Regions from separate parts of the Cobetia sp. 14N.309.X.WAT.E.A4 genome, predicted to be linked through region 1. Evidence: predicted binding sites of a transcription regulator. Region 1 holds the regulator's gene; each other region holds the start of a gene.
What was found. Region 1 encodes sigma-54, which starts transcription at its own class of promoters, with help from an activator protein. Its sites were predicted from a motif close to TGGCACNNNNNTTGCTNT; they were not measured.
Positions count from the first base shown of each region.

Region 1 (10,179 bases):
ACCGTCATCGCCATCGGCACCAGCCTGCCGGAGCTCGCGGCCAGCGTGGCCAGCGCACTCAAGCGCCATCACGACATCGCCATCGGCAACGTCATCGGCTCCAACCTCTTCAACATCCTGGCCGTCCTGCCGGTACCGGGCCTGCTGGCACCGGGGCCGGTGGATGGCAGCGCCATCAGTCGCGACTACCCGGTGATGCTCGGTCTGACCCTGATGCTGGCCGCCCTGCTCATCTGGCAGCGTCGCGGCCGCATCGGCCGTGGTCCGGGGCTGGTGCTGCTGGCCTGCTACCTCGGCTACACGGCCTGGCTTGCCATCAGCCTGACTCGCTGACGCCTGTGGGCGGACAGGCCGGAACGATCAGGCCATCCGCCCCGTGTCAGCATCACGCCCGAGGCGTTGCAGCGCGTGAGTGACGCCTCTCTCACGTACCTTGAGTCCTGGCCACACACAGGCAACAATCTGAACATGACCAAGTCCTCCAGAATCCAGCCCGCCACCTCCGACATGTCTTCCACTGCCGATGATTCGCCCTCCAGCGGCCGCGATCACGCCGCCATGCAGGCGGATTTCCGCGCCAGCGCCCGACGCACCTTCGCGATCGAGGGCGCCGCCATCGCGGCACTGGAGCACCAGCTGGATGCAGAGTTCGATCGTGCCTGCCAGCTGATGATGGCGACCAAGGGTCGGGTGATCGTCACCGGCATGGGGAAATCCGGCCATATCGCCAGCAAGATCGCGGCGACTCTGGCCAGCACCGGCACGCCGGCGTTCTTCGTGCATCCCGGCGAAGCCAGCCATGGGGATCTCGGCATGATCACCTCGTCGGACACGGTGCTGGCACTGTCCAATTCCGGTGAAACCGCCGAAGTCACCGCCCTGCTGCCACTGCTCAAGCGCATGGGGACGCCGCTGGTCTCGATGACCGGCAAGCCCGGCTCGACGCTCGCGCGTGATGCAGACGCACACCTGGACACCAGCGTCGCCCAGGAGGCCTGTCCGCTGAATCTGGCACCGACGGCCTCCACGACCGCCGCACTGGTGATGGGGGATGCGCTGGCCGTGGCACTGCTGGAAGCCCGCGGCTTCACCGCCGAGGAGTTCGCACTCTCTCATCCCGGTGGCAGTCTGGGGCGGCGACTGCTGCTGCGCGTCCAGGACGTCATGCATCAAGGCGATGCCCTGCCACGCGTGGCGCTGGGCAGCCCGCTGCGCGATGCGCTGCTCGAGATCACCCGCCAGGGCATGGGGTTCACCTGCGTGATCGACGAGGACGAGCATCTGGTCGGCGTCTATACCGATGGGGATCTGCGCCGCACCCTGGACCAGCACGGCGATCTGCGTGCGCTCAAGGTCGATGACGTCATGACGCGCGGTGGCAAGACCATCCGCTCCAGCATGCTGGCCGCCGAGGCGGTGCGCATCATGGAAGAAAACCGCATCAGCGTTCTGGTAGTCTGTGACGAGGATGAGCACCCGATCGGCGCCATCCACATGCACGGCCTGCTGGCCAGCGGCGTGATCTGAACTCCCCCGCGGGATTGCTGTCTCTGCACGACAGTCCCGTGAGTCTGGCGAGGGCAGCACGCAGCCGTTGGCGGTCGTCGCCTACAGGAATGCGTCACGCATGCACGGAATGCGAGGAGAAAGACCATGAATGACATCACTTCCCTGGCGGAGGACTACCCCCAGGACATCATCGACCGCTCACGTCGCGTGCGCCTGCTGGCGCTGGATGTGGACGGCGTGCTGACGGACAACCGGCTGCACTACGATGCCAATGGCGTGGAAACCAAGAGCTTCCATGTCCAGGATGGCCACGGCCTCAAGCTGATCCTGCGCAGCGGTATCCGGGTCGCCTTGATCACGGGTCGCAGCTCGCCGATGGTGGAACGTCGCGCCAAGGAGCTGGGTATCCAGGACGTCATTCAGGGCCGCGAGGACAAGCTGGTCGCGCTGACCAACCTGTGTCGCGAGCACGATATCGCGCTGGATGACGTGGCCTACTGCGGAGATGACCTGCCGGATCGCGAAGCCATTCGTCGCGTCGGTCTGGGGGTCAGCGTTCCCAACGCCATGCCCTATGTGATGAGTGAAGCCAATTGGGTGACCACGCGTCAGGGCGGTGATGGTGCCGTGCGCGAGATCTGTGATCTGCTGCTCAAGGCACAGGGCCACTGGGCCTCGGTGCTGGATACCTATCTGCAGGAGTCGCGCGCCTGATGCCACGTCTGCCCCGTCCCTCTCCGCGCCTGTGGCTGATGCTGCTGCTCCTGCTGGTCGGCGGCGTCATGGCCCTGATCGAGCAGCGCAACAGTCTGGAGTCGACAGTGGATGTCGACGCCAGCAGTGATGAGCCGGATTACTATCTCGAGGGGGCTGACATGACGCGCTTCGATGCGCGGGGAGTGTCGATCCAGTCGATGACCTCCCCGCACATCGAACACACGCCAGGCGATGACGTGACGCGTGCGCAGGCACCGAAGATCCGGACCAACGACAGCGAAGACCGTCGCTGGTACGCCACGGGTGACAGTGGCGTGTTGAGTGCCGGCGGCGACACCTTCACCCTCGAGGGCAATGCCAGGCTGCGCCAGCCTTCGGACGCCTGGACACTGGACACCGACGTGCTGCATTACAGTCGTGAGCAGAACCGTGCCTGGAGTGACGTGCCGGTGGTGATCACCCAGAATGGTCAACGCGTCGAGAGTGACCGCTTCAGCGCTGACCTCTCTCAGGATTCCGCCCAGCTGGAAGGCCGCGTCCGCAGTACCCTGCAACCCGGCAAGGGCAAGAGCGATGCCGCCCGGGAAGCCGAGACTCTCGACACCGGCAATGACACCACCCGTGACGATGATGGCCGCGTCTCCAGCACCTTCGATGCCGCGCCGGCCCAGGATCAGTGAGCGCACCCCTGCATGCGCCGAATCCTCTCTCCCCGATTTCCGCTTCACGATGGCCTGAGTGATCGTGAAGCCTTACCAGTTCTGCCAAGGAGCACTCCATGACTTCAACGACTCTCACGCCCTTGACGGTCTGGCGCCAGACACTCAGACCCGGTGTCATGGCCCTTGGCCTGGCACTTGGCATGACGACGCTTTCCCCGACCGCACTGGCGCTGGACAGCGATGCCAACCAGCCGATCAACATTGCCGCCGACTCACTGTCACTGGATGACAAGGCCGGCACGGCCACCTATACCGGTCGCGTGGAAATGCGCCAGGGCAGCATGAAGCTGGATGCCGCGCGCGTGGACATCAGTCGCGCCGACAGCGGCGAGATTTCCCTGGTCAAGGCCACCGGCCAGCGCGCCTACATGGAGCAGAAACCCGATACCGACGAGCGACTGGTCAAGGGCTGGGCGAATACCATTCGCTACCACGCGCTGGAGCGCCGGGTGGAACTGGTCGGCGATGCCCGTCTGGAGAAAGGCGATGACACCTTCGAAGGTGGCTACGTGGAATACTTCCTGGACAAGCGCCAGGTCAATGCCAGCAATGGCACCGATGCCTCATCCTCCGAGGGGTCACGCGTCCACATGACCCTGACGCCACGTGGCGCCAATGCCAGCAAGGGTCAATGAGAATGACTGCTGCCAGCCCACGTACCCTCAGCGCTCGTCATCTGGCCAAGGCCTACAAGGGTCGCAAGGTCGTCAAGGACATCTCGCTGGAAATCCGCCAGGGTGACATCGTAGGCCTGCTGGGCCCCAACGGGGCCGGCAAGACGACCTCGTTCTACATGATCGTCGGCCTCGTGCGCTCGGATGCCGGTAGCGTGACCATCGATGACCACGACCTGTCCGGCGCCGCCATGCATCAGCGGGCTCGCGCCGGCATCGGCTATCTGCCCCAGGAAGCCTCGATCTTCCGCAAGCTCTCGGTGTCCGACAACATCATGGCGATCCTCGAGACGCGCAAGGATCTGGATCGCAACGGACGCAAGGCACGCCTGGAGGAGCTGCTCAACGAGTTCAGCATCACGCATATTCGTGACAGTGCCGGCATGAGCCTTTCCGGCGGGGAGCGCCGCCGCGTGGAGATCGCTCGCGCACTGGCCACCGAGCCGGACTTCGTGCTGCTTGATGAGCCGTTTGCCGGCGTGGACCCCATCTCGGTGGGCGAGATCAAGAGCATCGTGCGCCAGCTGCGTGACCGCGGCATCGGGGTGCTGATCACCGATCACAACGTGCGCGAGACACTCGACATCTGCGATACCGCCTACATCGTGGGCGATGGCCAGATCATCGCGCATGGCGACGCCGACACCATCCTCGCCAACCAGCAGGTGCGTGATGTCTACCTGGGCCATGAGTTCAAGCTCTAGCCCGAGAGTGGCGTCAGCCTGGTGAGAGCCGTCAGCCTGGTGAGAGCCGTCAGCCTGGTGAGAGCCGTCAGCCTGACGAGAGCCGTCCGACCTCTTCTGCTCTCACCAGCACCCTCCAGCACCCGCCACTTCCTGCTTCACTGTCGGGGCCTCGTTCCCCGCCCCCTCACGCAAGCGCCTCGACAGGCGCTTGCGTGATCTCCCCGTGAACCCTCCTGCTCTGCCACACCTCACTCGAATGCATGACGTCCATACCACCTTGGTGGCAACATGGCATGCAAGTTGCTTGAATATTCTCGACTGCCCCTTGTCAGTGCCCCGACCCACGGTATAGCGTAGATGCACGTTCCTTTGCCGTGAATGACAGACCCCATGAAACCCACCTTGCAGCTTCGACTCGGCACTTCCCTGACCATGACCCCGCAACTTCAGCAAGCGATCCAGCTGCTGCAGTTGTCGACGCTGGACCTGCGTCAGGAGATACAGCAGGCGCTTGAGTCAAACCCCATGCTGGAGCTTGACGAGGAATACGAGTCGCTGGATGTCGCGGAGACACAGGACAAGAGCGAGATCTCCACCTCCGAGACCAACAGCGAGATTCCTGAAGAATACCCTCTCGACAGTGACTGGTCGGACCTCTACCAGGATCACGCAGGCAGCCTGACCAGTTCCGGCAGCGGAAGCTCGAGCGAGGACGGGCCGGACTTCGATCGCAACACCAGTGTCGAAAGCCTGCAGGACCACCTGCGCTGGCAGCTGGCGATGACGGACCTCGATGCGCGTGAACGCCAGATGGCGGAGAGTCTGATCGATGCGGTGGATGGGGCCGGCTACCTGAGCATGAGCCTGGACGAACTGGTCGATGGCCTGCGAGGTCAGGGACTGCCCGGCCTCAAGGCGTCGGAACTCGAGCAGGTCCTGCTGCGCCTTCAGCAGTTCGATCCCACCGGTGTGTTCGCTCGAGACCTGCGGGAATGCCTGCTGCTGCAGCTGGCCCTGCTGCCGGACGATCTGCCATTGCTGGCCCAGGCCCGCCGTCTGGTGCGGCAATTCCTCGAGGCACTGGGCAATGACGATCGCAAGCTGCTCAAGCGTCGCCTGAGCCTGGATGATGATGAGCTGGATCACGTCATTCGTCTGGTACGGGCGCTCGACCCGCGCCCGGCGTCCGCCTGGGGCGAGCCTGCCAGTGATTACGTCATCCCGGACCTGCTGGTCCGTCATACGCGTCACGGCTGGCAGGTCGAGCTCAACCCGGAAGCGCTGCCCAAGCTGCGTATCCAGCCGGAATATGCCGCCCTCATCAAGCGGGCCGACAAGTCCGCGGACAATACCTTCCTCAAGGACAATCTTCAGGAAGCCCGCTGGCTGATGAAGAGCCTGTCCTCACGCAATGACACCCTGCTCAAGGTGGGCCGCGAGATCATGGCGCGCCAGATCGACTTCCTCGAGCAGGGGGAAGAAGGCATGAAGCCGCTGATCCTCGCCAACATCGCGGAAGTGGTCGAGATGCACGAATCCACCATCTCGCGGGTGACCACCCAGAAATATATCCACACCCCGAGAGGCGTGTTCGAACTCAAGTTCTTCTTCTCGAGTCAGGTGGGTGGCAGCGGCAACGGTGACGCGCACTCCAGCACCGCGATCCGTGCGCGCATTCGCAAGCTGATCTCGGAAGAACCGGCGCGCAAGCCATTGTCCGACTCACGCCTGGTGGATCTGCTGGCCAGTGATGGCATCGAGGTAGCGCGCCGGACGGTCGCCAAGTATCGCGAGGCCATGGGCATCCCCTCCTCCAGCGAGCGCAAGCGCTTAGCGTGAGTCTCGACAACGGATACCCGCAGGCCAGCGGACTCCACACGTCGGAGCGCTGAAGCTCGCCCCCTTGCACCTGCCATCCTGGCATCATCTGCCAATCGGTCGTCTGAATACCGGTTGGCAATGCCTGTCCTTGCGACTGCGTGAGTGACTTCACGCCCCAATTGCCTATTTTTCCAGCCACTTTTCTCCAGAGTGCTTTCTTTTTCCCTCACATCCCACGGACAGATAGCCAGGGGTCGCCACCGACTCCTGCCACACGAACGTCGACGTAAATGCTGACATTGGCCACAAACGGCCGGTTTCTCGAGCCCCATTCCGTCCGTGATGCGAGGCGATGCTCATGAAGAACCTGCTGATATCCCTCGCTGGGTTGAAGACAAGCCTTGCCCCACGATGCAGCGCAGCGTTGATCTTTGTTCAAAGCTTGGGCATTGTCGGGGTAGACGCTCGGTACACCGGCACCGCCGCTCTCGCCAGCAGATGATCGCCACGAGACCATGGCCGGAGTCAGAAAGTGGCCGCGCGTTCAATCAGGGTTTGCTCGCAGTCAAAAAGGGTTACAATTCAAAGGCAACCCGCTGGATAAAGGAGCGTGTCCATGCAAGTGAATATCACCGGGCATCATGTGGAACTCACCGATCCTCTCCGCGATTATGTCAACGAGAAGCTCGCTCGCCTCGAACGGCATTACGACAACATCACCAATGTTCAGGTGACACTGTCGATCGAGAAGGAACGCCAACAGGCTGCCTGCACCCTGCACGCCGCTGGCGCCGACCTCCATGCCCTGGCAGAAGACCCCAACATGTACGCTGCCATCGACGCGCTCGCCGACAAGCTGGACCGCCAGCTGGTCAAACACAAGGAAAAGTCCCAGGCTCGCTCTCAGGGCACCGGGACCCGTTGACCTTCTGCCATGACACTTGATCAGATCCTTCCCCCCGAGCGCACGCTCTACGGCGTCCCCGGGGGGAGCAAGAAGCGGGTGCTGGAATTCTTCAGCACCTTCATTGCTCAGAACATTCCCAGCCTGGACAGCCAGGAAGTCTTCTCGCGCCTGATCGGGCGCGAGAGACTGGGTTCGACGGGCATCGGCCACGGCGTGGCCGTGCCACATGCACGCAGTCCACACTGCAAGACCCCCATCGCGGCGTTCATGAAGCTCGGTGACCCCATCGACTTTGACGCCATCGATGGCGAACCCATCGATCTGCTGTTCGTGCTGCTGGTCCCCGAGGAGGCAGATGACACCCATCTCACTCTGCTCGGCCAGGTGGCGGAACTGCTCAACTCGCCCACCAACCGGGCAGCATTGCGCCAGGCAGACAGTCAGCGAGCATTGTTCGATGCCCTGACCTCGGCCATCGCCGAATTGCCGGCGCGCTGAACCTGCAAGCCCGGACTCGCTCCGGGCTTGTCGCTGACTGGCCTCAGGCACCCTCCGCTTTCACCTCATGCTGACCTCGCCCTGGGAGAGCACTCCATGAAGATCGTGATCATCAGTGGTCGCTCCGGTTCCGGCAAATCGATTGCCCTCCAGGCGCTGGAAGACATTGGCTACTATGCCATCGACAATCTGCCCGGCATGCTGCTGGCACCATTGGTCGAGCAGCTGGAAAAGGACAGCCCCACCCGCCGGCGCATCGCGGTCTCCATTGACGCGCGCAACCTCCCCGATGCCCTGAGTCGCTTCCCTGAACTGCTCGACAGCGTTCGTCAGAGCGGCATGGATGTGCAGGTCGTCTACCTGACCACGGACTCCCGTGTCCTGCTCGAACGCTATTCCGCGACCCGCCGCCGTCATCCGCTGACCCGCGACAATGACCGCACGCTGGCCGAGGCCATCGAGATCGAGCAGCAGACACTGGCCCCGATTCGTCAGAAGGCGGATCTTGTCATCGACTCGACCAACCTCAGCGTGCATGACCTGCGCTCGCGCATCACCGAACAGGTCGCACAGCACAGCTCTCGTCATCTGACACTCACCTTCGAGTCCTTCGGCTTCAAGCATGGCGTGCCGACCGATGCCGACATGGTGTTCGATGCCCGCTGCCTGCCCAACCCCTACTGGGACATCAATCTGCGCAGCGATACCGGTCGTGATGACAGCGTGGCGGAATTCCTGCAGCGCTACCCGGACGTCAAGGCGATGCAGGATGACATCACCGGCTGGCTGGAACGCTGGCTGCCCGCCTATCAGGCCAGCAATCGCAGCTACCTGACCGTTTCGGTGGGCTGTACCGGTGGCCAGCATCGCAGCGTCTATCTCTGCGAGCAGCTGGCCGAACATTTCGCCAAGCAGCTTCCGGAAGTGCGTCTACGCCACCGGGAGCTGGGGATCCATACGGCCCTGGCGATCAGCGATACCCGTCAGGAGTCACACGATGCCCAGTCGTGAACTGGTTCTGACCAACAAGCGCGGGCTGCATGCTCGCGCTGCCACCAAGCTGGTCAACTGCTGTGCGCCCTTCGAGGCCACGGTCATGGTCAGTCACGGTGAGCGACGCGCCAACGCGGCCAACGTCATGGCGCTGCTGATGCTGGCAGCCCCGTGTGGCACGGCGCTGATCATCGATGTCGAGGGCGAACAGGCAGATGAGGCCCTGTCTGCGATCGAGTCCCTGTTCGAGGCGCGCTTCGAAGAGGAAGAATGACGCCTCCGCACGCCATCTGACATCCCCCGCCCGCCGGCTTTCTGCCACTTTTTCCGCGCTGATTGCCCTATCGATAAGAAACAGTGTTTTCTTTTGTCGACGCGCCCCCCTGCGCCAATGGTAGAATCAACGCTGTCCTTCATGTCGACAGGGGAAGCCGACAGATGAGCAAGACGTCACGCAAACTCAAGCCTAGACTTGATCGCCTGTCACAGGCACTGGAAAGTGGCGAGCTGGATCAGGCAAGGCGCATGCTGAATCGCGGCCTGGCACCGGTGGACGTGGCCCACTTGCTGGAATCCTCCCCCCCCAAGGAGCGCAACCTGCTCTGGGAGCTGGTCGACGCCGAACTTCAGGGCGATGTGCTCCAATACCTTGGCGAGGATATCCAGAGCGACTTCCTCAAGGACATGGATGCCGAGGACGTCCTGGCCGCCACCGAGAATCTGGAACCGGATGATGTCGCTGACATCCTCCAGCGGCTTCCGAATGCCGTGATTCTCGAAGTCCTCGACTCCATGGAGGCGCAGGAACGCCAGCGGGTCGAGACGGTGCTGTCCTATCCCGAGGACACTGCCGGCGGCTTGATGAACACGGACACCATCACCATCCGTCCGGACATCACCCTGGATGTCGTGTTGCGTTACATCCGCCGTCACGAGCGACTTCCCGATTCCACCGACACCCTGCTGGTCGTCTCGCGCCGCGATGAATTCATCGGCGCCCTGCCCATCAACCGCCTGCTGGTCTCTGACCCCGGTGTCACAGTGCGCGAGGTGATGGATACCGACAGCGTGGTGATTCCGGCATTGATGCCGGAGAGCGAGGTCGCCTCGCTGTTCGAGAAGCATGACCTGATCTCGGCGCCTGTCGTCGGCGGTGATGGCAATCTGCTCGGGCGCATCACCATCGATGACGTGGTCGACGTCATCCGCGGCGATGCCGAGCACCAGGTCATGTCGATGGCGGGGATGGACGAGGATGAAGATACCTTCTCCCCGGTGATGCGCACCTCCTGGCGTCGCGCCATCTGGCTTGGCATCAACCTGCTGACCGCCTTCATGGCGTCCGCCGTGATCGGGATGTTCGAGGGCACCATCCAGAAGATCACCGCGCTGGCGGTACTGATGCCCATCGTCGCCAGCATGGGCGGCATTGCCGGCTCACAGGCACTGACGGTACTGATTCGCGGCATCGCACTGGGACACGTCAAGAGTGGCAACGTGCGCTGGCTTCTCAAGCGCGAAATCATCGTCGCGGGACTCAATGGTCTGCTGTGGGCGGTGGTGGTCGCCGGGATCGCCATCGTCTGGTTCGGTGATGTCCAGTTGGGGGCCATCATCGGTGCCGCCATCATGATCAATCTGTTGATCGCGGC
Region 1 covers NZ_JAPNXT010000001.1:50,490-60,668, reverse strand. Annotated here, with positions in the region: gene OW493_RS00265 (calcium/sodium antiporter) at 1-333, shown strand, start outside; gene OW493_RS00260 (KpsF/GutQ family sugar-phosphate isomerase) at 559-1,527, shown strand; gene OW493_RS00255 (HAD hydrolase family protein) at 1,654-2,223, shown strand; gene lptC (LPS export ABC transporter periplasmic protein LptC) at 2,223-2,906, shown strand; gene lptA (lipopolysaccharide transport periplasmic protein LptA) at 3,005-3,583, shown strand; gene lptB (LPS export ABC transporter ATP-binding protein) at 3,580-4,326, shown strand; gene OW493_RS00235 (RNA polymerase factor sigma-54) at 4,699-6,147, shown strand; gene raiA (ribosome-associated translation inhibitor RaiA) at 6,746-7,054, shown strand; gene OW493_RS00225 (PTS sugar transporter subunit IIA) at 7,064-7,534, shown strand; gene rapZ (RNase adapter RapZ) at 7,631-8,545, shown strand; gene OW493_RS00215 (HPr family phosphocarrier protein) at 8,532-8,801, shown strand; gene mgtE (magnesium transporter) at 8,966-10,179, shown strand, end outside.

Region 2 (10,179 bases), on a different contig from region 1:
GGCTGATCGGGCGCTGCCCGCAGCAGGCGAGCCAGCAGGCGGTAGAGATCGGCCCGCAGTGCCTGTTGCTCGGCACTGTGGCTGATCAACGATCCATCATCAGGTGTCATATCAGTGTCATCACTTGAAGGCATGGACTCAGACCTTGAGTTGAGCATCGGGATTGCGGGCCATTTCGTGCCAGATATCCTTCACGCGGCAATCGCTGCACATCTTGAGGCGCAGCGCACCGTCACCCTGGAAATAGGCGTGGGAGGCCAGCTTGGTCTGCATCGCCGTGATGGTGGCGGTGGAGCCGAACGGGGTGCCGCAGCTGATGCAGGGGAACGGCGTGTCCTGCTTGAGCAGGCGCGGTTCACGGCGCACCTCTGGTTGTGCGGAAAAGCCCGGCGTCAGAGTGATGACGCTCTCGGGGCATGACTGCTCGCACAGGCCACATTGCACGCAATCTCCCTCGGTGAAGGACAGTGCCGGAGAGGTGCGGTTGGCGGACAGTGCGCTGGTCGGGCAGACCGCGACGCAGGCCTGACAAAGGGTGCAGCCGTCGCTTTCGACCTGAATCGCGCCGAAGGGCGCACCGGCAGGTACCTCGACGGCGGTCTGCGCCAGGTCAGCGGCGGCCAGCGTGGCCAGGTGATCCAGTACACGATTCAGGCGCTCACGCTTGCCGGGTCGGGCATCCGGTTGACCCAACAGCCAGTCACGCGCGATCGGCAGGCCCGGCTGGCCGTCTTCTTCGCGATCGGCACCGGGCGCCAGCGCGATGCAGAGCGGACTGACGAGCGTCATGGGCGAGGCCGGCACGGCGGACTCGGTGATCAGCACGAGACGGGGGGAGCCCTGGGTGTCCGTGGCCAGTTGCATGCTTTCCAGCAACGCATTGCACAGACGCTGTTCCTGCTCGAGTTGCTGGTGCTGACCGGCAGGCAGTGTCCGAGGCAGTTCGACGATGACCTGGGTGGCGCCCAGCGCCAGCGCGGCCAGCCACTCGTCGTGCCCGGTGGCGCTGATTTCATCCAGTGCAATGTCCAGGCAGCGTTCCTGATCCTCAGGTGCCAACGGCGAGTGGCGGTCACTGGCAGACTCGAGGCGGTAGCGCAGTATCGGCTGCGTGCCCCCTGCATCCTGATAGCGCTCAAGCAGACGCTGGATCTGTTCGAGACGCTGTTCGAGTGGCGGCTGGGTAAAGCTCAGCGCGCCGGTCGGGCAGGCACTCACGCAACTGGCGGCACCATGGCAGAGGTACGGGTCGATCTCGATATGCGCGTTGCGGCGTCCCGCCACGGAGAAGATGGCATCGGCGCTGCAGGAGGAAAGACAACGTGTACACCCGATGCTGCCCGCACTTGAATGAGCACAGATGTCGAGATTGACGTTGACATAATTGGGCTTGTCGAAGCTGCCGACCAGACCGGCGAATTCTGTCGCCCAATGGGTCAGGTTCGTGATCTGATCGCCGCTCTCGACAAGGCTGGCGTCGCTTGCGAGACGATCCAGCTCGCCCAGCACCGTATCCTCTGCACGCAGATAGCCCGGCGGCGGAAGTTCCGCCTGATTGAGGGGCTGGTGACCCAGATCGGCGATCAGGTCGAAGGTCTCGACCTGTCGGGCACCTGTGGACAGCAGTGCGCGCGCCAGATTGACCCCGCCAGCCAGCAGCGTGAAATGGCCAAGATGGCCGCTCAGCGAGAGCGCCTCGCGGGTGCTGGCATGGGAGGGCAGTGCTTCGCTCGTCGTGATATGCCGCTCGTCGAGGGATACCAGTGCGCTGTTGTCCTGCTCGCTGATCAGCAGAGACAGTGACAGGGAGTGAGTGGCGGGCAGTGCCAGCATCAGGCTGGACAGGGCACGCAGGCGCGCTTCGCTGCCGATCAGCAGTGTGAGGCCCTGGCTGCGATAGCGGATCGGGGCGCTGCCGGCATCACTGGCCAGCAGTGGCAGGCTGGAAGCGGGGGAGGCTCCGAGCACTGCCGCCAGGGCGCGTTGGCGTGCTTGCTGGTTGAGCGCGCGCTGGGCGTTCTCGAGACTTGAACTGAGCATCCTCATCCTTATTTCGGTCGTGGCGGCTCCGCCCTTGCGCGCCTGTCAGGTGGCGCGGTGGACGGTTCCTGATCGCCGCTGATTCTCGAGGCTCGCGCCCGGTCAGCGGTCGAAGGTCATTCAAGGAAGTGCATGGGCTTCCAGCAACGTCTTGCGCCTGATGTCATCCGGATGATCCGCATGGCGGCATCATTGCGACTGGCTTCAGCATAGTCAGGGACTGAAGGGCCAGCGATGAGCATCGGGCGTAGTCGGTCAGGTATCGGGAGGCAGTGCCGTTCTCCTGCTAGACGATACCTGCCTCTGCTGAGCGGATTCTTGCAGGCAGTGCGCCTCTCGCATGGGAGTGGAAGTCATGTGAGAGGCAAGGGAATGACCCCGCATGCCGAAAACGGAGCTCGCGCTGGGTCATAATGTCTCAGTGTCTGAGGCAGGCGTGTCATTCTGGTGGTTGGGGCGATCTGTGGGTGGGCCCATGTCCGTCAGCCGTGACGCCATCGGTCTGGTCCCATACGCCTTGCCGTGCATGCGTGTCATGCGCAAGGGCAGCATCAGTATCCGTGTGCTTGTCCTGCGCGGGTTCTCGATGGGTCTGTGGGCCGTGATCCGATGATGTCTCATCCAGTGAGTCGAGGCCTTGCTCATCCGTTGAGGGTGCAGCCTCCAGCGCCTCACCCTGCGGCTGATCTTCCGAGCCGTTGCTGGTGGCTGCGCACGCAGCCTCGTCATCTTCCAGGTTCTCGAGTCCCTCTTCGACATCGCGGGTCCAACGTCTCAGTGTCTCGGCCACACCTGCGGCGAGCGGACGCATCTGGGAGAAATCCTGATCGTAATCGTCCAGGCCATCGCGCAGGGAGTGCTCGCCTCCCATGAAGATGCGGCGCAGGGCGCGTTGTCGCAGCGCCGGGTCCACTCCTGCCTGCATGTAGGCACTGATATCCGCATCCGGCAGCAGGGTGTCGGGGTCTGGCAGCTCCACGACGGGAGGGGACTCATCTGCCTCCTGTGCAAGGGCCTCGGCGTCGGTCGTCTCACTGCCGCCTTCAGCGGACGCTTCGCCATGCCGCTCACTGTGCAGAGCATGGCTTGGCTCGTCCGATGCCTCGCAGGCCTCTGTTTCCGTGGGTGCGGTCTCAGTGGGTGCGGTGTCATTGGCCGTGGAGGGCCGAGCGACCGTCGCCAGCCCAGCGACGGCATCGGGGGAGTCCGTGGTCGTCCGTGAGGCTTCGGCGCGCTGCTTGCGGCGTGACCAGCGGGACAACAGGCCTTGCGAGGTATTGTCGCGGTCGTCGGAGTGACTCATGGCCCTTCCTTGTTGGCAGCATCAGCGTCCGGGCGCACGGTGTCGGTCTGACTGGCGCGCCCCGCCCCCTTGCGCTTCTTCTTCTTGCCTTCATCGATGCGCTCACCATGCCGGGCGAGATAGCCCTCCAGCCAGACCATCAGGGCAGGAGGCATCGGGGTATCCAGTACCAGCTGGTCGCCATCCAGCCAATGCGAGGCCACCTCCTGGCAGGCGGTGACGACCCTTGGCTGCATGCCATCCGCTTCACGCTCTTCACACAAGACGAACAGGCGCGGCTGTTCGCAACGCAGGTTGTAACGATAGTCGGTGCGCTCGGTGAGATGCAGCTGCAGGGGCAGAGTGCGTTGAGGCTCCGGTTGCGCCGCCTGTTCAGGCGTCCGGGGCGTGGTCTCGCCGTGATCCGCGGGCGCGATCCGGGAAATCACCCAGGTGTCGAGAGTGAAGCGGCCGAGAGTCTGCTGCGAGGGGGCCAGTGTCACGGTCAGCCAGCGAGTGTCGTCAGGTCGTGATGACTCGCGTGAGGCGTCGAGTGCCGTGTCCATCAACGGGTCGGGTGGCTGGGTCATGGCGTATCTCTTGAGGGCGTTCTGGAAGTGGTTCAGGGGGTGACCCGAGTCGTGGTCGGCGGCGTATCGGGTCCAAGGCGAGTCTGTCATCAGCGCCGTGGCTCGTACGTTCACGAACATGCGACGCTCTACCGGTTTTAGCAAGAAGCGTGCCGCATGCGTCGAGAATTGCATGACGCGAGATCGCAATGGCTGCCGGATCAGGACAGCCTCTCGGCCTGACTGGTATTCTTTGAGCGCTGGGTGACGACGCATGCCGCAACCTGCATGGCAGGTTCGCCGTGTGGCGGCACCCTCCGGCATCAATTCGGCTCGAAGAGGGAGACCCCGACGCCATGAAAACCTCCATGCCTCCGGTCATCAGCAATGCTCGATTGCCCACCACGCTGGATATCGTCGTGATGGATGAGCGAGGCCAGCGCCAGACGCAGTCGATCGCCGCCGAGCGCGCGCTGACGATCTACCTCAACAAGCGTGAGATCGTCACTCTGATGACGCTGGGGGCCGAGCCTGAGGCGCTGGTGGCGGGCTATCTGCGCAATCAGGGCCTGTTGGGAGATATCGAAGACCTGGAGGCGCTGCAAGTGGACTGGGAGGTGGAAAGCGCCTCGGTGGTGACGCGCCATCTACCGAAGGATATCGAGCAGCGACTGAGCAAGCGTACCGTCACTACCGGCTGCGGCCAGGGAACCGTCTTTGGCAATCTGCTGGAGCGTCAGACGCTGGAGGCGCTTGATGATCGCCCCTTTCAGCAGAGTGTGCTGTATCAGCTGCTGGCATCTCTCGCGGCCCACAATGCCACCTACCGCAAGGCGGGGGCGGTACATGGCTGTGCGCTGTGTCGGGATGATGAGGTGCTGGCATTCATCGAGGATGTCGGTCGCCACAATGCCGTCGATACCCTGGCAGGCCTGAACTGGCTTTCACCTGTGCGCGAGGACGAGACGGATTACCGGGGTGCCAATATCTTCTATACCACGGGGCGTCTGACCTCGGAGATGGTGCTCAAGGTGGCGCAGGCGGGCATTTCGGTGCTGGTCTCACGCTCCGGGGTGACCCAGAAGGGCGTTGAGCTGGCCAGACGCTTCGGGGTGCTGTTGATCGCACGTGCCAAGGGCAGCCACTTCCAGGTGGTGGACCCTGCCGGTCGGATGATACTGGACGCCATCCCTCCGCTGCGTGCCGGTGATCATCTTCGTGAAGCTGGCAAGTCTCGCCCGGGGGGCGAGCAATGAATCAGCCTGTTTCCGGGGATGCGACGATGCATGACAACCCCTTTCTGACGGTCCATGAGGTCGCACGACTGTTGCACCTCAATGAAAAGAAGATCTATCAGCTGGCCAGTGAGGGCACCATGCCGGCCACCAAGGTCACCGGCAAATGGCTTTTCCCGCGGCGCCTGGTCGAGCAATGGATTCTGGAGTCCAGCCATCATGGGGTGCTGGCGGATCGCTTGATGATCACCGGTAGCGATGACCCCTTGCTGGCAGCGCTGACGATGCGACTCAACCAGCAGCACGATGGCAGTGCCTTCTATGGCACGAGTGTCACCGGGACACGCCTGGGGCTGGATCTGTTGAGTCAGGGGCGAGCCGATGTCTGTGCCATCCACTGGGGGCGTGCCGAGGAAGCATCGCTTCGCCATCCGGCCTTGATCCGCGGGCACGATGGTTATCGTCAGTGGGTATTGGTCCGGCTGGCTCGGCGCACCCAGGGGCTGATCATTCGTCAGGAAGATCGCCACCTGCCGATCAATCCCGGTGGTCTGTTCGGGTCTCAACGGCGCTGGGTAGTGCGTCAGGAGGGGGCCGGTTCGCAGCGCTTCCTGCAGGAGTGGCTGTCCGGCCATCAGATGCGCCCGGAGCAGCTCAACACCCTCGCCATCGCCTACTCGGAGCGAGAGGTCGCATCACTCGTCGCGCGCGGGGAGGTGGATGTCGGGCCGGGGACGTTATCGGCCGCGAATGAATTCGGTCTCGGTTTCGTGCCGGTCTGTGAGGAGGCCTTTGATCTGGTCGTGCCACGCAATGTCTACTTCCGTGACCTTTTCCAGGGCCTGCTGGACTATCTGTCCACGCCCAATGGCATCCAGCTGGCACAATCGTTGGGAGGGTATGACCTGCGTGAATGTGGTCAGCTCATCTGGCGAGGCGACGCCGCCCAACATGACTGAGTCAAGATCGCCCGCTAGCACCAGGCTAAACGGTGATGATGTGGGCGCTGCCTCTGCCTCGCCAGGCCATTGTTCTGGCGAGGTAAAGATCTTTCACGTCACATGCTCCTAGAGAACGGTTTAGCGTTGCGCCAGTGAGCGTATCATCAATCGGCGTCGTTGCGCGTGCAGACCGACAGCACTACGGCATCGTCTTCGCTGGTGGAAACCAGAGCATGGCCCATGTCGGAGTCGAAATAGATGCTGTCTCCATCCCCGAGAGGCAAGGGTTCATAGAACTCGGAATACAGCAGAATGCTGCCCTCCAGCACCATCAGGAATTCCTCGCCGTCGTGGCGCACCCAGTCGGGAAACTCCTCGAAGCTGCGAGCGCGCACCCGGGTCTTGAAGGGAATCATGCGTTTCTGAGCCAGCTGCCAGGAAAGCAGCTCATGTTCATAGGTCGGGGTCGGGTGGCTCTTGCCTTCACCGAGGCGCGTCAGATCACGTCGGCCCAGCGTGCCGCTCTGTCGCTTGGGAGGACTCAGCAGTTGAGGAAGGTCGATATTGAGACCATTGATCAACTTCTGGACGGCGGTGAAGGTGGGGGATATCTGTTCATTCTCGATCTTGGACAGCGTAGAGCGTGCAAGCCCGGTACGCTGGCTGACGTCCTCGAGGGTCCAATGATTGGCGAGACGGATCTGCTTGACCCTCTCTCCAAGCTTGAGGGGCTCAACGAAGGCCTTGCGGCCGGAAGCGATCCGGACCGCGGCATCCTTGTCAGTCGGTGTACTCATGGGAAGCTTCGCTGTGGTCGATGGCGGCGGGAGTTCACAAGTTTACTATTGGAAACTTTTTCGCCAGCTTATCACAGCAAGGAAATCACGGTGTAGCTGAGCAAGGCATCGACGATGCTCCTGGCGACAGGGCACGCGTTTCTTGAGGTCGCATGTCTGGTCACTCAGAACAGTGGATGATCACGCTCATCTGGCCTTGCATGAACCGTGGGTGACGCGTGCGCGGCTGGCGGCGAATGACGCAGGGATATCCCGTCCTCCATCGGCAGACCCGCCAGTGCCTTGACATGGGCCTCAGTGCTGCGTGCCAACGCTTCCAGGCAGTAGCCGCCTTCCAGTACCGAGACGACACGTCCCTGACAATGGCGCCTGGCCACGTCCATCGCCAGGCGCGTGATCCAGTAATAGTCGTCGTCCTCGAGACACAGTTCGGCCATCGGATCCTCACGATGCGCGTCGAAGCCTGCCGAGATCAGGATCAACTCCGGCTTGAAATCATCAAGCTTCTTCAGCCATTGCGCTTCGATGGCATGGCGAAAGTCCAGCGAACCACAGCCTTCTGCCAGCGGGGTATTGTGAATGTGCTCCCAGCGGCTCTCGAGATAGCGCCAGGGGTACATGGCGTTCTGGAACGATGAGCAGACCAGCGTGTCGGGGTCATGCTTGAAGATATCTACCGTGCCGTTGCCCTGATGAACATCGAAATCGAGGATGGCGATGCGTCTGACACCGTACTGCTGGCGGGCATGCAGCGCGCCTACTGCCACGTTGTTGTAGAAGCAGAAGCCCATGGCATCCGCGCGTTCGGCATGATGGCCCGGTGGGCGCACGGCACAGAAGACGTTGTCCGCCTGATTGCGCATCACCTGGTCGACCCCGCGCACGACGGCCCCTGCCGCGAGACGTGCCGCCACCAGGCTGTCTGCACACATCACGGTGTCCTCGCTGAGCGCCAGCAGCTGACCTGCCTGGGGCGGGCACTTGTCGAGAGCCTGCAGGTGGCGCATCGGATGGACTCTTGCCAGCTGTTCCAGCGTGGCAGGGCGTGCATCGTATTGCTGGACATGCTGAATCACGCCGCTCAATGCCAGCTGACGCTGGATGGCCTGCAGGCGCAATGGGCTCTCGGGATGTGTCGGACCCATGAAATGATTGCCACAGTCGCTATGAGAGATATAAGAGGTGATCATCGGCATGTGCCTGTTTGGCTGGGCGCTAGACTGAGGATAGTTCGAAACCTCACAGTAAGATTCACTGGTAGACACGGATAGTGGCGGATGGTCTACCTTCTCCAGCACCTGCCGGCTGCTGTTCAGGCACTCACTTTCGCGGCATGCTGGTGGCATCGCGCATTGGATGCGCACCGGCTGACAGGACACCTCCATGGGGATGCGATTTCTGCGCAATTTCTTCGAGCCCACCAGTATCGCGGTGATCGGGGCCTCGGAAAAGACACACTCACTGGGCGGCCAGGTGCTGAGAAACCTGCTGGAAGGCGGGTTCAAGGGCACGCTTGTCGTGGTGAATCCCAAGGGCTATGACACGGTGCATGGAGTGCCCTGTGTGCGCCGGATCAGTGAGCTGGACACGATGCCGGACCTCGCCATCCTGTGCTCGCCTGCCGAGACCTTGCCGCGCATCGTCGAGAAGCTGGGGCGTCGCGGCGTCAAGGCCGCGTTGTTGATCTCCGGAGGAGTGGCACCGTCGCCGGCAAGCTCCCTGGCCCGCGTGACGGAAAAAGGGCTCGGAATGCTTGCCCGGCGTGAACCTGTGGCCCCCGACCACGCGCGACTGCGCATCCATCCGGATCAGGAGAGTCTCAACAGCCGTCTGCTCAAGGCGGCACGTGGCAGTGGAATACGTCTGCTGGGCCCGGAGTGCATGGGGGTCTGCGTGCCCAATCGGAATCTGAATGCCTCCTTCAGTGGTCAGCCTGTCGCCAAGGGCAAGGTCGCCTATCTGGGGCAGTCGGGGATGCTGGGCAATGCCATGATCGACTGGGCAGCGGGGCGCGGTATCGGCTTCTCCCATCTGGTGACGCTGGGAGACAGCGTCGACGTGATGCTGCCTGACCTGATTGATTACCTGAATCAATATGGGCATGCCCAGGCGCTCCTGCTGCATCTCGAGCGCATCCATGACTCGATGCACTTCATGACTGCGCTGCGCGAGGCCTCTCGCAACCGACTGGTATTGGCGATCAAGAGCGGTCGCACGCCCGAGGCCGACCTGTTCGGGACTCACGTCACCCCCGGCATCCCCAATCGCGATCAGATCGTGGACGTCGCGCTGGCGCGAGCTGGGGTGGTACGCGTCAATGACAGCGAGGACATGTTCGATGCCCTCGAGACGCTCAATCGCATGAAACCGCTGCGGGGGGACCGGCTGGCGATCGTCTCCAATGGTCTCGGGCCGGCCCTGTTGGCGATCGACAAGTTGATGGCGGGAGGCGGCAAGCTTGCCGAGCTGAGCAAGGAGAGTCGGGATGCGCTGCTCAAGGATCAGCTGGATGTCAGCCTGCCCGGTCGCAATCCGGTGGATCTGGGGGGCAATGCCACGCCCGAAGACTTCGTTGCCGCAGTCAACATCGTGGCCAATGATCAGGGAGTCGATGCGGTGCTCGTCGTGCACGCCCCGACAAGACTTGCACCATCCAAGGACACGGCCGAGGCCCTGATCACGCATCGCAAGCAGTTCCGGCGCAATCTGCTGACCAGCTGGATGGGGCTCGAGCAGGCGCTGGCGGCGCGTCATGCCTGCCACGCTGCGGGTATCCCGACCTATCTCTCACCCGAAAAGGGCGTCAAGGCCTTCCTGCAGATGGTGGATTACCAGCGGGTGCAGTCCCTGTTGCAGCAGACCCCGCCGAGCCTGTCCTTCACCACCAGCGCCGAGATTCGCGCCCGAGCACATGATCTGGTCCATAGCGCTCGGCGTGCCGGTCGTGAATGGCTGACCCATTCTGAAACGGCTCAGGTACTGGAGACCTATGGCATCGCGACAGCTGCCAGTCATTATGTGTCTGACGCCGCCGAAGCCGCGCAGGCCATTGCAGCTCTCAGGCAGGCGGCTGGCAAGGAAGACGCCGAGATGGCAGCGGGGCCCTTCGCCTTGCGGGTGGTCCACGAGCACAACAGCCAGCCCTTCCGCTATCGCCGCTTCCCGCAGCGTCTGTCTTCTGGCGTGGTCCAGGATCTCAATGGCCCGGATGACATCGCCCTGGCCATGCGTCGCATCACCAGCAAGGTGAGCGAGCGTGATGACGAGCGGGGACGCAGCGGCAGCGAACGCACCCGCATCCATGAGTTCTGCCTG
Region 2 covers NZ_JAPNXT010000003.1:10,874-21,052, forward strand. Annotated here, with positions in the region: gene OW493_RS05325 (molecular chaperone TorD family protein) at 1-110, opposite strand, end outside; gene OW493_RS05330 (4Fe-4S dicluster domain-containing protein) at 139-2,040, opposite strand; gene OW493_RS05335 (DUF3306 domain-containing protein) at 2,480-3,343, opposite strand; gene OW493_RS05340 (DUF3305 domain-containing protein) at 3,340-3,912, opposite strand; gene OW493_RS05345 (formate dehydrogenase accessory sulfurtransferase FdhD) at 4,260-5,147, shown strand; gene OW493_RS05350 (helix-turn-helix transcriptional regulator) at 5,174-6,085, shown strand; gene OW493_RS05355 (XRE family transcriptional regulator) at 6,232-6,864, opposite strand; gene OW493_RS05360 (histone deacetylase family protein) at 7,029-8,054, opposite strand; gene OW493_RS05365 (bifunctional acetate--CoA ligase family protein/GNAT family N-acetyltransferase) at 8,248-10,179, shown strand, end outside.
Region 2: a site for sigma-54 is predicted at 4,050-4,067, ahead of OW493_RS05340 (DUF3305 domain-containing protein). Genes of this name have one in related genera too.

Region 3 (10,179 bases), on a different contig from region 1:
GCAGGACGGCCCGCTGACCTCACGCCTTCAGCACCTCAAGCCGGGTGACCAGATCATGGTCTCGCGCAAGCCCACCGGAACGCTGGTGCTGGACGATCTGCTGCCGGGCGAGAATCTTTACCTGTTCTCCACCGGAACTGGCCTGGCGCCCTTCCTGAGCGTGATTCAGGACCCGGAGACCTATGAGCGCTATGACAAGATCATCCTGATGCACGGTGTACGCCATGTCTCCGAGCTGGCCTATGCCGACATGATCGCGGAAGAGCTGCCCAAGCACGAGTACCTTGGGGAAGAGATCGCCGAGAAGCTGATCTACTACCCGACCGTGACGCGCGAGGAGTTCCGCAACCAAGGCCGCATCACGGATCTGGTCGAGAATGGCAAGCTGTTCGAGGACATCGGCCTGCCGCCGCTGGACCCGAAGCGTGACCGCGCGATGATCTGCGGCTCGCCGGCGATGCTCGACGACATCAGCGCCATGCTGGATGCCCGTGGCTTCGCCATCTCGCCGAAGATGGGTGTGCCGGGTGACTATGTGATCGAGCGTGCCTTTGTTGAGAAGTGAGCGTGTTGAGAAGTGAGCGTGTCGAGACGTAAGCATGTCGAGACGTGATGCCCTGAGCATGAACCACGAGCATCACGCATGAACGGCACGTGCTGAAACGAAAAAAACCGCAGGCCAATGGCCTGCGGTTTTTTGTGTGCTCATGTCACCCGTCGGGGCAGCACGTCATCGCCAGGGCTTGCGCCAGGGGCTTAGACGGCGTCCTTGCCGGTCTCGCCGGTACGGATGCGAATGACCTGCTCCAGCGGCGAGACGAAGATCTTGCCGTCGCCGATCTTGCCGGTGTTGGCGACATTGGTGATCGCCTCGATCACGGAATCGATCATGGCATCATCCACGGCGACCTCGAGCTTCACCTTGGGAAGGAAGTCGACCACATACTCGGCACCCCGATACAGCTCCGTGTGGCCCTTCTGGCGGCCAAACCCCTTGACCTCGGTCACGGTGATACCCTGGACGCCAATCTCGGACAGGGATTCGCGAACGTCGTCGAGCTTGAATGGCTTGATGATGGCAGTGACCAGTTTCATCGTCTCTCTCCTTGGGTGATGGTGCGGGTGGCGTTGCTGCTCGCCACGCCAGCCCCTATTGCTCAAGCATACACCGCTTATCCGGTCAGGAAAAAAGACTCCCGCCAGGTGGCGGGAGTCTTTGGGTGTCGCGTGAGTCTCGATCCTTGATTACTTGCGGCTGGAGGTGAATTCCGGATACGCCTCCATGCCACATTCCGCCAGATCGACGCCTTCGTACTCTTCCTCTTCGCTGACGCGAAGTCCCATGATGGTCTTGATGACCAGCCAGACCACGAAGCTTGCGATGAATACCCAGGCGAAGATGGACACGGCGCCCAGCAGCTGTGCGGAGAAGGTGGCATCGTCATTGGTCAGCGGCACTGCCATCAGGCCCCAGAGACCGACCACACCGTGGACGGAGATGGCACCGACCGGGTCGTCGAGCTTGAGCTTGTCGAGGCCGACGATGGAGAACACCACCAGCAGGCCACCGACGGCGCCGATCAGGGTGGCAGCACCGACACTCGGTGCCAGCGGACCAGCGGTGATGGCGACCAGGCCAGCCAGGGCGCCGTTGAGGGCCATGGTCAGGTCAGCCTTGCGGAACCACAGGCGGGCGAGGATCAGGGCGGCGATGACACCCCCGCAGGCAGCGGCGTTGGTGTTGACGAAGACCTGAGCGACCGCGTTGGCTTCATCGATATTGGACAGCACCAGCTCGGAGCCGCCGTTGAAGCCCAGCCATCCCAGCCACAGGATGAAGGTGCCCAGGGTCGCCAGCGGCAGGTTGGAGCCCGGGATGGCGTTGATCTCACCGTTCTTGCCGTACTTGCCCTTGCGAGCCCCCAGCAGCAGCACGCCAGCCAGTGCGGCGGAAGCGCCTGCCATGTGCACGATGCCGGAGCCGGCGAAGTCACTGAAGCCCGCTTCGCTCAGGAAGCCGCCACCCCAGGTCCAGTAACCCTGGACCGGGTAGATGACGCCCGTCATGACCACGGCGAAGGCCAGGAAGGCCCACAGCTTCATGCGCTCGGCGACTGCACCGGAGACGATGGACATGGCGGTCGCCACGAACACCACCTGGAAGAAGAAGTCGGAACGCGCGCTGTAGTAGATGTCGCCACCGGAAGCGAGCGCTTCCTCAGCGGTATTCTCGGCGCCGATCAAGAAGCCCAGGCTCGGCAGGAAGCCGCCTTCGGCGCTTGAGTACATGATGTGGTAACCGACCACCATGTACATGGTGCAGGCGATGGCGAACAGCGCCACGTTCTTGGTCAGAATCTCGGTAGTGTTCTTGGCGCGTACCAGGCCAGCTTCCAGCATGGCAAAGCCGGCAGCCATCCACAGCACCAGGGCGCCACAGACCAGGAAATAGAAGGTATCAAGTGCGTACTTGACCTCGATGATCTCGTTCATGCGGGATTCTCCTTTATTATTGTGCGCGGGGCTCAGACAGCATCGGCGCCGCGTTCACCGGTACGGATACGGATCACGTCATCCAGCGGGGTGACGAACAGCTTGCCGTCGCCGATCTTGCCGCTGTTGGCTGCCTGGGTGATGGCGTCCAGCACCGTTTCCACGCTGCTGTCATCAACAGCCACTTCAATCTTGACCTTGGGAAGGAAGTCGACGACATACTCGGCGCCGCGATACAGCTCGGTGTGGCCCTTCTGTCGCCCGAAGCCCTTCACTTCCGTGACCGTGATGCCTTGCACGCCGTTGTCGGCCAGCGCTTCACGCACGTCGTCCAGCTTGAAGGGTTTGATGATGGCGGTGATCAGTTTCATGTGCTGCCCCCGTTTGCTACCGCAATGATCTGTCATGTTGAGTGCGGCCAATCAGACACTGCTGGTGGCCTGTTCCTGACAAGTGCATCGCACGAGGTATGCCATGAGGTTAAAAAATCTTTAAATTCATCTAGTTGTGCTGAGGGAAAAAGCAGCTCCGCAGCAAGGCCAAAAATGACGGCAAGGAGAACGCCATGGCGATGCACCGCTTTGGTGCCTGAATTGCGGCTTTCGAGGTAGGAGATAGCGCTAATATGGTGCACAAGGGCCGGTGCCTGCCGTCGGTTGTGAGAGATTCGGGGTCGAGACATGCGTCAGGCCAGCGGGTTGCGTATCCTTGCAACATGACATGATGTCCCCCACGTTTCGGGGAGATCCTTTTCTCTGACCGACAGTCCCATGATGGGCCCGTCGGCTTGCAATGGCTGAGGTGGAGCATGTTCAAGAACGACGTCATCGGGCGTATGGCCCAGCAGATCGGTGAGCGCCTCCAGGACGCCTCGCACGGCCCGGAAGAGCTGCAGAAGTCCGTACAGGGCGTGATGCGCAGCGCCTTTGATCGCATGGAACTGGTGTCGCGCGAGGACTTCGACATCATGATGGATGTGCTGACGCGGACTCGCGGGCGTGTGGAGTCGCTGGAGAAGCAGGTCATCGCACTTGAGGCGCTGCTGGAGAAGCAGGGACTGGTGGCGGGTGCTGCGTCGACCACCGAGCCTGCCGTGGCGGTGGACGATGAGGGAGAGGCCGCGCTGGCAAAGCGGGAAGCCGCCAGCCACGCCGAGGAGATCGAGCGTCAACGCGACGCCTGAATGGCATGCTGGCAAAAAAAAACCGCCACACCCGTCGAGGAGTGGCGGTTTTTTTGTGTCCGTCGCATGAGGCGGGTGCCGGGTAGGTCAGACCGTCTGTGGACGAGACCCCATCAACCAGCGAACCAGGCCCACCAGAGATGCCACGATCCAGAACACCTCGATCACGAAGCTGGCGAGATTGAAGTTGATGCACAGGCTGATCAACAAGAGTATCGCCCCGCTCAGATTCATGAGGTTGTAGGTCAGGCTACGTGCATCGAGTCTGCCAATCTGCAGCAGAAAGAAGGCACCGACCACCAGAGAGGTGCCGAGCATGCCGATGATGTCCGCCATGGGTGCCAGCGAGGCAAGCATGTCTTGCATGGGGTGTTACTCCTGAAACAAGCCGAAGTCGTCCTGAATGGCTGGCCCTTTCCGTGGGTTGGACGATTCTCTGCCACCCTTGGGTGGCCTCCTTGAGACAGCTTGGCGGTTGTATCAGCAGGGCCGAGACAACCGATCAAATATACCAGCAGTCCCCCTCTTGAGGCACTCCTGTAGCGCCTGGAGTACCGCCTTGCATGTTCCATCAGCACTCTTCTGGTGCAGGCCCGAGGGCTTGTGATCAGCCAAGTGTTCCATGTCGCCAACTTCGTGAAATATCTGCTAGAACGCGCGTTATTTCATGGAAAAAGCCGGTTGATGGGCTATTTTCAACGTTCAGTCCGCATGAATGTCTCGAGCTGAACAGACACGGCAGCCAGTCCGGCGCATCGAAGGAGGCTGGCATTGGGTGGGGCCTGCGCGACTCTCGGGAAAGGCACTCCCTTCCCCCGCGCCTCTTCTCTTGAGCCCAGCCTCCTGAGTCATGCCAGGGCGTTTCTCCATTCACTTCTTCATGAACATCTCCGTGAACTACTTCGTGAAGCTCTTCATGAAGCTCTTCATGAAATTCATGCCGCGATGTCGACGGGAAACGCTGCCGTTGGTTCATCGTGCGGGTGCCTTGCCCGTTCTGGGTGACGATATTGCCTCTCTGCCGCCTGTTTCGCCGGTCTGGCCGGGTGCTGGAGGAGGGCTGATGTCGCCCTCAAGTGTTGATTCAGAGTGTAATGCGTCACGCTTCGATGAGGTGGTGCGGCTCGGTGTCCATATCGATAGGGTTTGGTGTTGCCAGATGATGGATATTTGAGCGCTGGGAAATGTCCTGTCGAGGGGGTTATGTAATGTTATCCACAGTCGGTATTTTCCTTACGTATCCAGTAATTCTAGGGGTTGGTGGCGTAATGAAAATTATGAAACGGGTGGCTGGAATTGTTGATAATACCGTTGCGGTGCAGTGAGGACATGCCGTGTCCGGCAGCGCGAGTGACATTTGAGGAGTGCCGTATCGCCAAGCGTTGAGTCGTATGCACGCTGGCAGGTATGAGATTTGCCATGCTGGAGGAGATGGCACCGGTATCGTGCCCTCGCGCTCATGGCAGGCGGGTGCCTGCTCCGATTGCGCCGTGCAGCAGAGAGGCGGCATCACGCAGGGAAGACTCATGTCATTGGCAATGTTGCGCACGCGCGCATCTCTTGGTCTTGAAGCTCCGGAGGTGCAGGTAGAGGTACACCTCTCCAACGGGCTGCCGGGGCTCTCCATCGTTGGCTTGCCGGAAGCGGCGGTGAAGGAAAGTCGTGAGCGAGTGCGCAGCGCATTGCTCAATGCAGGCTTCGAGTTTCCAGCGCGCCGAATCACCCTCAATCTGGCCCCGGCTGACCTGCCCAAGGAGGGGGGGCGCTTTGATCTGCCGATCGCACTGGGCATCCTGGTGGCATCCGGTCAGGTGCCGGAAGAGGCCGTGGCGCAGATCGAGTGTCTGGGCGAGTTGGCACTCGATGGCAGCATTCGCTCTGTCACTGGCGTGCTGCCTGCTGCGCTCTGCTGTCGCAAGGCCGGGCGCACCCTGGTGGTGCCGCGTGGCAATGCCGATGAGGCCGCGCTGGCGGAACAGCTGGATGTGCTGTCCGTGGGCCATCTGCTGGAGTTGGTGGCGCACCTTCTCGGGCGTGAGAGGATCATGCCGCATGTCTGTTCCGTCACTCCTCAGGCGCGACTCCCGGAGCCGGACCTGAGCGAGGTGCGTGGCCAGCATCAGGCGCGGCGTGCGCTGGAGATTGCCGCTGCGGGAGGCCACAACCTGCTGTTCGCGGGGCCGCCGGGTACGGGCAAGACGATGCTGGCCAGTCGCCTCTCCGGCATTCTGCCGCCGCTGGGGGAGGCCGAGGCCCTGGAAGTCGCGGCGGTACGCTCGGTCTGCGGGATGCCGATCATGGAGCGCTGGGGCCAGCGGCCCTTCCGGGCGCCGCATCATACCGCCAGTGGTGTCGCGCTGGTCGGGGGTGGCTCCAGACCGCGTCCGGGAGAGGTGTCGCTGGCCCATCATGGCGTGCTGTTTCTGGACGAGCTGGCGGAATTTGATCGTGGTGTGCTGGAAGTGATGCGTGAGCCGCTGGAGAGCGGCCGCATCCTCATCTCGCGTGCCAGCCACCAGCGGCGCTTTCCGGCACGTTTCCAGCTGGTGGCGGCGATGAACCCCTGCCCGTGCGGCTATCTTGGTGACAGCCGTCGCAACTGCAGTTGCACGCCGGCCCAGATCCAGCGCTATCAGGCGCGCCTATCTGGCCCGCTGCTGGACCGTATCGATCTGCAGGTCGAGGTACCGGGACTGCCTGCCGAGGAGCTGACGTCCGCGACACCTGGTGAGGCCTCGGACGCAGTGCGCGAACGAGTGCTGGCGGCTCGCGCTCGCCAATTGGCCCGCGGCGGGCTCAATGCCCATCTCGATACCCATGCCCTGGAAGCCGCCTGCCAGCTGGAGGACGGCGAGCGTCAGTGGCTGGCCGGTGTGCTGTCACGCCTCAATCTCTCGGCGCGTGCCTATCACCGGGTCTTGCGTGTCGCGCTGACGTTGAGCGATCTCATTGCGCAGGATGGCGTGCAGCGGCCCCAGCTGATGGAAGCCATCGGCTATCGTCAGCTGGACCGAATGATGGGGAGAGATCCGGCCCGCCCGGGAGCGGAACAGCGCAGCGCCTGAGCACTGCCTGTCGGGCCGCGTCGCCCGTTCAGAAGGACGGGCTGTCCGCGCCGGGAATGCCCTCACGGATCAGGCGCGAGAAGTCGCCGTCCGGGTGCTCGTCGGCGGCGATGGCGGCAGGGTTGATCAGACTTCTGGCCTTGAGCTCGGCGAAGGGCGCGGCGTCACTGAGGGCATCCTGGTCCGCGACATATTCCGGCAGATAGCCGGAGAGCAGCAGCCGATAGTCCAGCGGCAGGCCGTCGGTGAGGCGCGTCATCATCGCGTAGACGAGGGTGGTGCAGTTGCTGGTGGCGGTGTTGTAGAAGCGTGGCTGAGTGCGCAATGTCTCGGCTTCGTCGACGTAGGCCAGCAGCAATTCGCGGATCAGTTCGCGCGGCATCTGCACCCGATAGAGATGCACCTGCTCCCCGCGCACGTTGCTGCGCACGCGGATGATGTCGCGCTCGTCAGCGGCGATCACCGCCAGTTCGTACTCCTTGAACATCCCGCCCAGTGTCGAGAAGGCCTCGTCACGCTCCTTGCGGATTTCCACCGAGAAGGCTAGATGGCGTCCATCGGCGAAACCGAAGCTGACCAGCGTATGAGCGATCTGCGGCCCCATCCAGTGACTGGTCAACAGATCCACCGAGGTCAGTTGATCCAGAGGATAGTCCCGACTCTCCCAGCGCGGCGTGTAATCCTCAGGCGTGCGCCACTCGAAGTTGCGCACCTGTTCGAGGTGCAGGATGTCATCTTGGCTGACGCTCCCCTCGACCAGATGTTCGACCTCCGGTGCCCAGTCGCGGTCCGCCCGCGGGGTGATGCTGTTCCACCAGCCGAGGCTGGCGACCAACAGCATCAGGTAGCTGCCCGCCAGTCGCCAGCGAATCGCATGGAGTTGCGGCGACCACAGCGCAATGACACAGATGAGGCTCAGCGCACCCGCGAGGACGGCCAGTGTCGTGCGAAGCCCCTCCGGTCCCGGCAGGCGGAACCACAGGGCAGGCATCAGCCACAGGCTCGCCCCCAGCAAGGCAAGGCTGGTGACGCTGCGGAGCACGATGCTGGTCAGGCTCATCGGCCGGCACTCATGCGCGATTCTCTTCGACGATGGCCTGCTCGAGACGCGCCAGTCGACCCGGCACCAGGCTGTCCTCCAGGGTCGAGATGCGCAGGATATGGCCGAGCGCCGGGTGAGGGGAGCGGGTGATCAGCACGCCCTGCGCCATCAGTTGCTGCTGAACCTGAGCGGCCCGCTCGGCGCTCTTGAGGCGCACGCAGAGGAAGTTGGTGGCACTGGGGAGGACGTCAGCCCCCAGCGAGCGCAGGTGCTCGGCAAGCTGATCACGAGACTGGATGACCGCGGCGACGTGAGTCGCGGCTTCTTCGGGATGCTCCAGCAGCAGCTCGCCGGCTGCCAGTGCCGGCGCGCTGACGGCATAGTGGATCCGAACCTTGGTCAGAAGGGCGAGATCCTCACGCTCGGCGATCATGAAGCCGAGACGCAGGCCCGCCAGTCCATAAGCCTTGGAGAAGGTGCGCAGCCGGAAGGTACGAGCCATCGGGGCATTGTCGGCCTGCGCCGCATCGGGGCGGAAGTCGTGATAGGCCTCGTCCAGCAGCAGGCTGCAGTCCGCTGGGAGCGCATCACGCAGTGCTCGGACATCCTCATCCGAGTGCAGGTGCCCGCTGGGGTTGTCCGGGTTGGCGAGATAGACGACACGGGCCGCATGCTGACTTGCCGCCGCGGCGAGTGCGGCGAGATCCGGTGCCAGCTGGGCAGAGTGGGGGGCATCGTCAGAGGCATGGGCTTCGGTATATGGCACTTCAACGACCTCAGCACCGAGACCGCGCGCAAAGTACGCCAGTGTGGGGTAGGTGCCGGCACTGGTGATCACGCGCTCTCCCGCACAGATGGTGGCGCGCATCACCAGCGCCAGCAGGCTGTCGGCGCCGGCGTCGACCAGCAGCGTCTCGTAGGCGACGCCCAGGCGCTCGGCCAGTTGATGGCGCAGTTGCCAGGCATCGGCGTCCGCGTAGCTGCGGCTCAGGTCTGCCAGGGCATGGCCCAGCTCGCCGCCGAGTACCGCGTGGGGCATGTCGAGCCCTTCATTGGAGCCGTACTGATGCGGCAGCGCATGCCCCAGTCTGCGTTCCAGCGCCTTGATGCCGGGGAACGGGTTGTGCGGTCCCTCCTGATAAAGGTGGGCCAGGAAACGGCGGGGAGTGGCGGTAGTCATCTTGGCTCCAGAGGCGGTAACGGATGACGCCGGGAGGCAGGAGGTGGCCATGCGGCGTCAGAGAGTGAGTCGAGGAGACAGTGGGCGCTCAGGAGGCAGGTCGCGCACTGGCAAGGGCGTCAAGCGCAGCCTGATCGAAGGCGCCGCTGAGCGTGAATGTCCGGGTCTGCTGGCGCTCCGCGCTGAGACGGCGCACCAGCTCCAGTGTCAGCTGGTAGGGCTGCAGGGTGCGGTCGGAGAGCCTCAGGGGGCCACCGCTGGTATCCAGGCGTGCCACGAGGCGCCATTGCAGACTGTCGATGCCGGGGCGATCGTTGCTCCAGTTGAGCACCTGCGGGCCATCCTTGAGCGCCAGCAGGGCACGTGTCAGCGCTTCATTGAGTGCGCCGGGCTGCACCTCGAGACTGGCATCCACTTCAGGAGGTGCCAGCAGCAGGACCTGCTCGCCCAGTGGCGGGGTCCAGCTCTGCTCATCCAGCAGGCGGGCAGCACTCTGGCCCAGGCCATAGATGGGGTCGCGCTCCGCGCGTGGCACCTGATCCAGTCCCATGCAGCCGGTCAGACCGGTGATCAACATCAGGCTCGCCAGTGTTCGCAGCCCGCGACTCATTCGTGACATGCCGGGGCGCCTCCCCTGTCATCAGGGGCCTCAAGTTCCGGGCGCGGCGACAGCGCATCGAGGAAGGCATCCAGCTCGGCGAACAAGGCCGTGCGAATCGGCTCGGCCTCATTGACCAGATGATGCTGCGCCTCGGGGTGGCGATGAATCCGCGCGTTGGGGAACTTGCTGGCCAGCACGTCGAGATTCCACTGCCAGTCCACCGTGGTGTCCTGTTCGCCCTGCAGGATCAGGGTGGGTAGCGAGCAGGGCGGGAGGGCCTGCAGGCGTGGAATCCAGGCGCGCATGGCCGAGACCCACTTCACGGCGAGTCGATCCGCCTGAAGCGGGTCGTTGGTGCTCAGGAACTCGTAGAACGCCGCGTCATTGGTATTCGCGCGGTACTTGCGCGGAATGGAGTCGATGAAGGGGCGCGCCATGCTATGCAGCCAGCGGGACTGCGGCCACCCCCAGGGGCGAACCAGCGGGGCGAGCAGCGCGATTCCCTGCCAGCGCGAGTCACTGCCACGCATCAGGGCGTCGGTGGCCAGCACGGAGCCGCCGGTGCTCTGACCGATCCCGAACCAGGGGTGCGGCGCCAGATCATGGACTTCCAGA
Region 3 covers NZ_JAPNXT010000004.1:109,791-119,969, reverse strand. Annotated here, with positions in the region: gene OW493_RS07460 (ferredoxin--NADP reductase) at 1-565, shown strand, start outside; gene glnK (P-II family nitrogen regulator) at 757-1,095, opposite strand; gene OW493_RS07450 (ammonium transporter) at 1,246-2,493, opposite strand; gene OW493_RS07445 (P-II family nitrogen regulator) at 2,526-2,864, opposite strand; gene OW493_RS07440 (accessory factor UbiK family protein) at 3,302-3,676, shown strand; gene OW493_RS07435 (hypothetical protein) at 3,764-4,042, opposite strand; gene OW493_RS07430 (hypothetical protein) at 4,569-4,850, shown strand; gene OW493_RS07425 (YifB family Mg chelatase-like AAA ATPase) at 5,203-6,741, shown strand; gene OW493_RS07420 (DUF4105 domain-containing protein) at 6,770-7,801, opposite strand; gene OW493_RS07415 (histidinol-phosphate transaminase) at 7,812-8,963, opposite strand; gene OW493_RS07410 (hypothetical protein) at 9,052-9,582, opposite strand; gene OW493_RS07405 (alpha/beta hydrolase) at 9,570-10,179, opposite strand, start outside.
Region 3: a site for sigma-54 is predicted at 2,951-2,968, ahead of OW493_RS07445 (P-II family nitrogen regulator). Genes of this name have one in related genera too.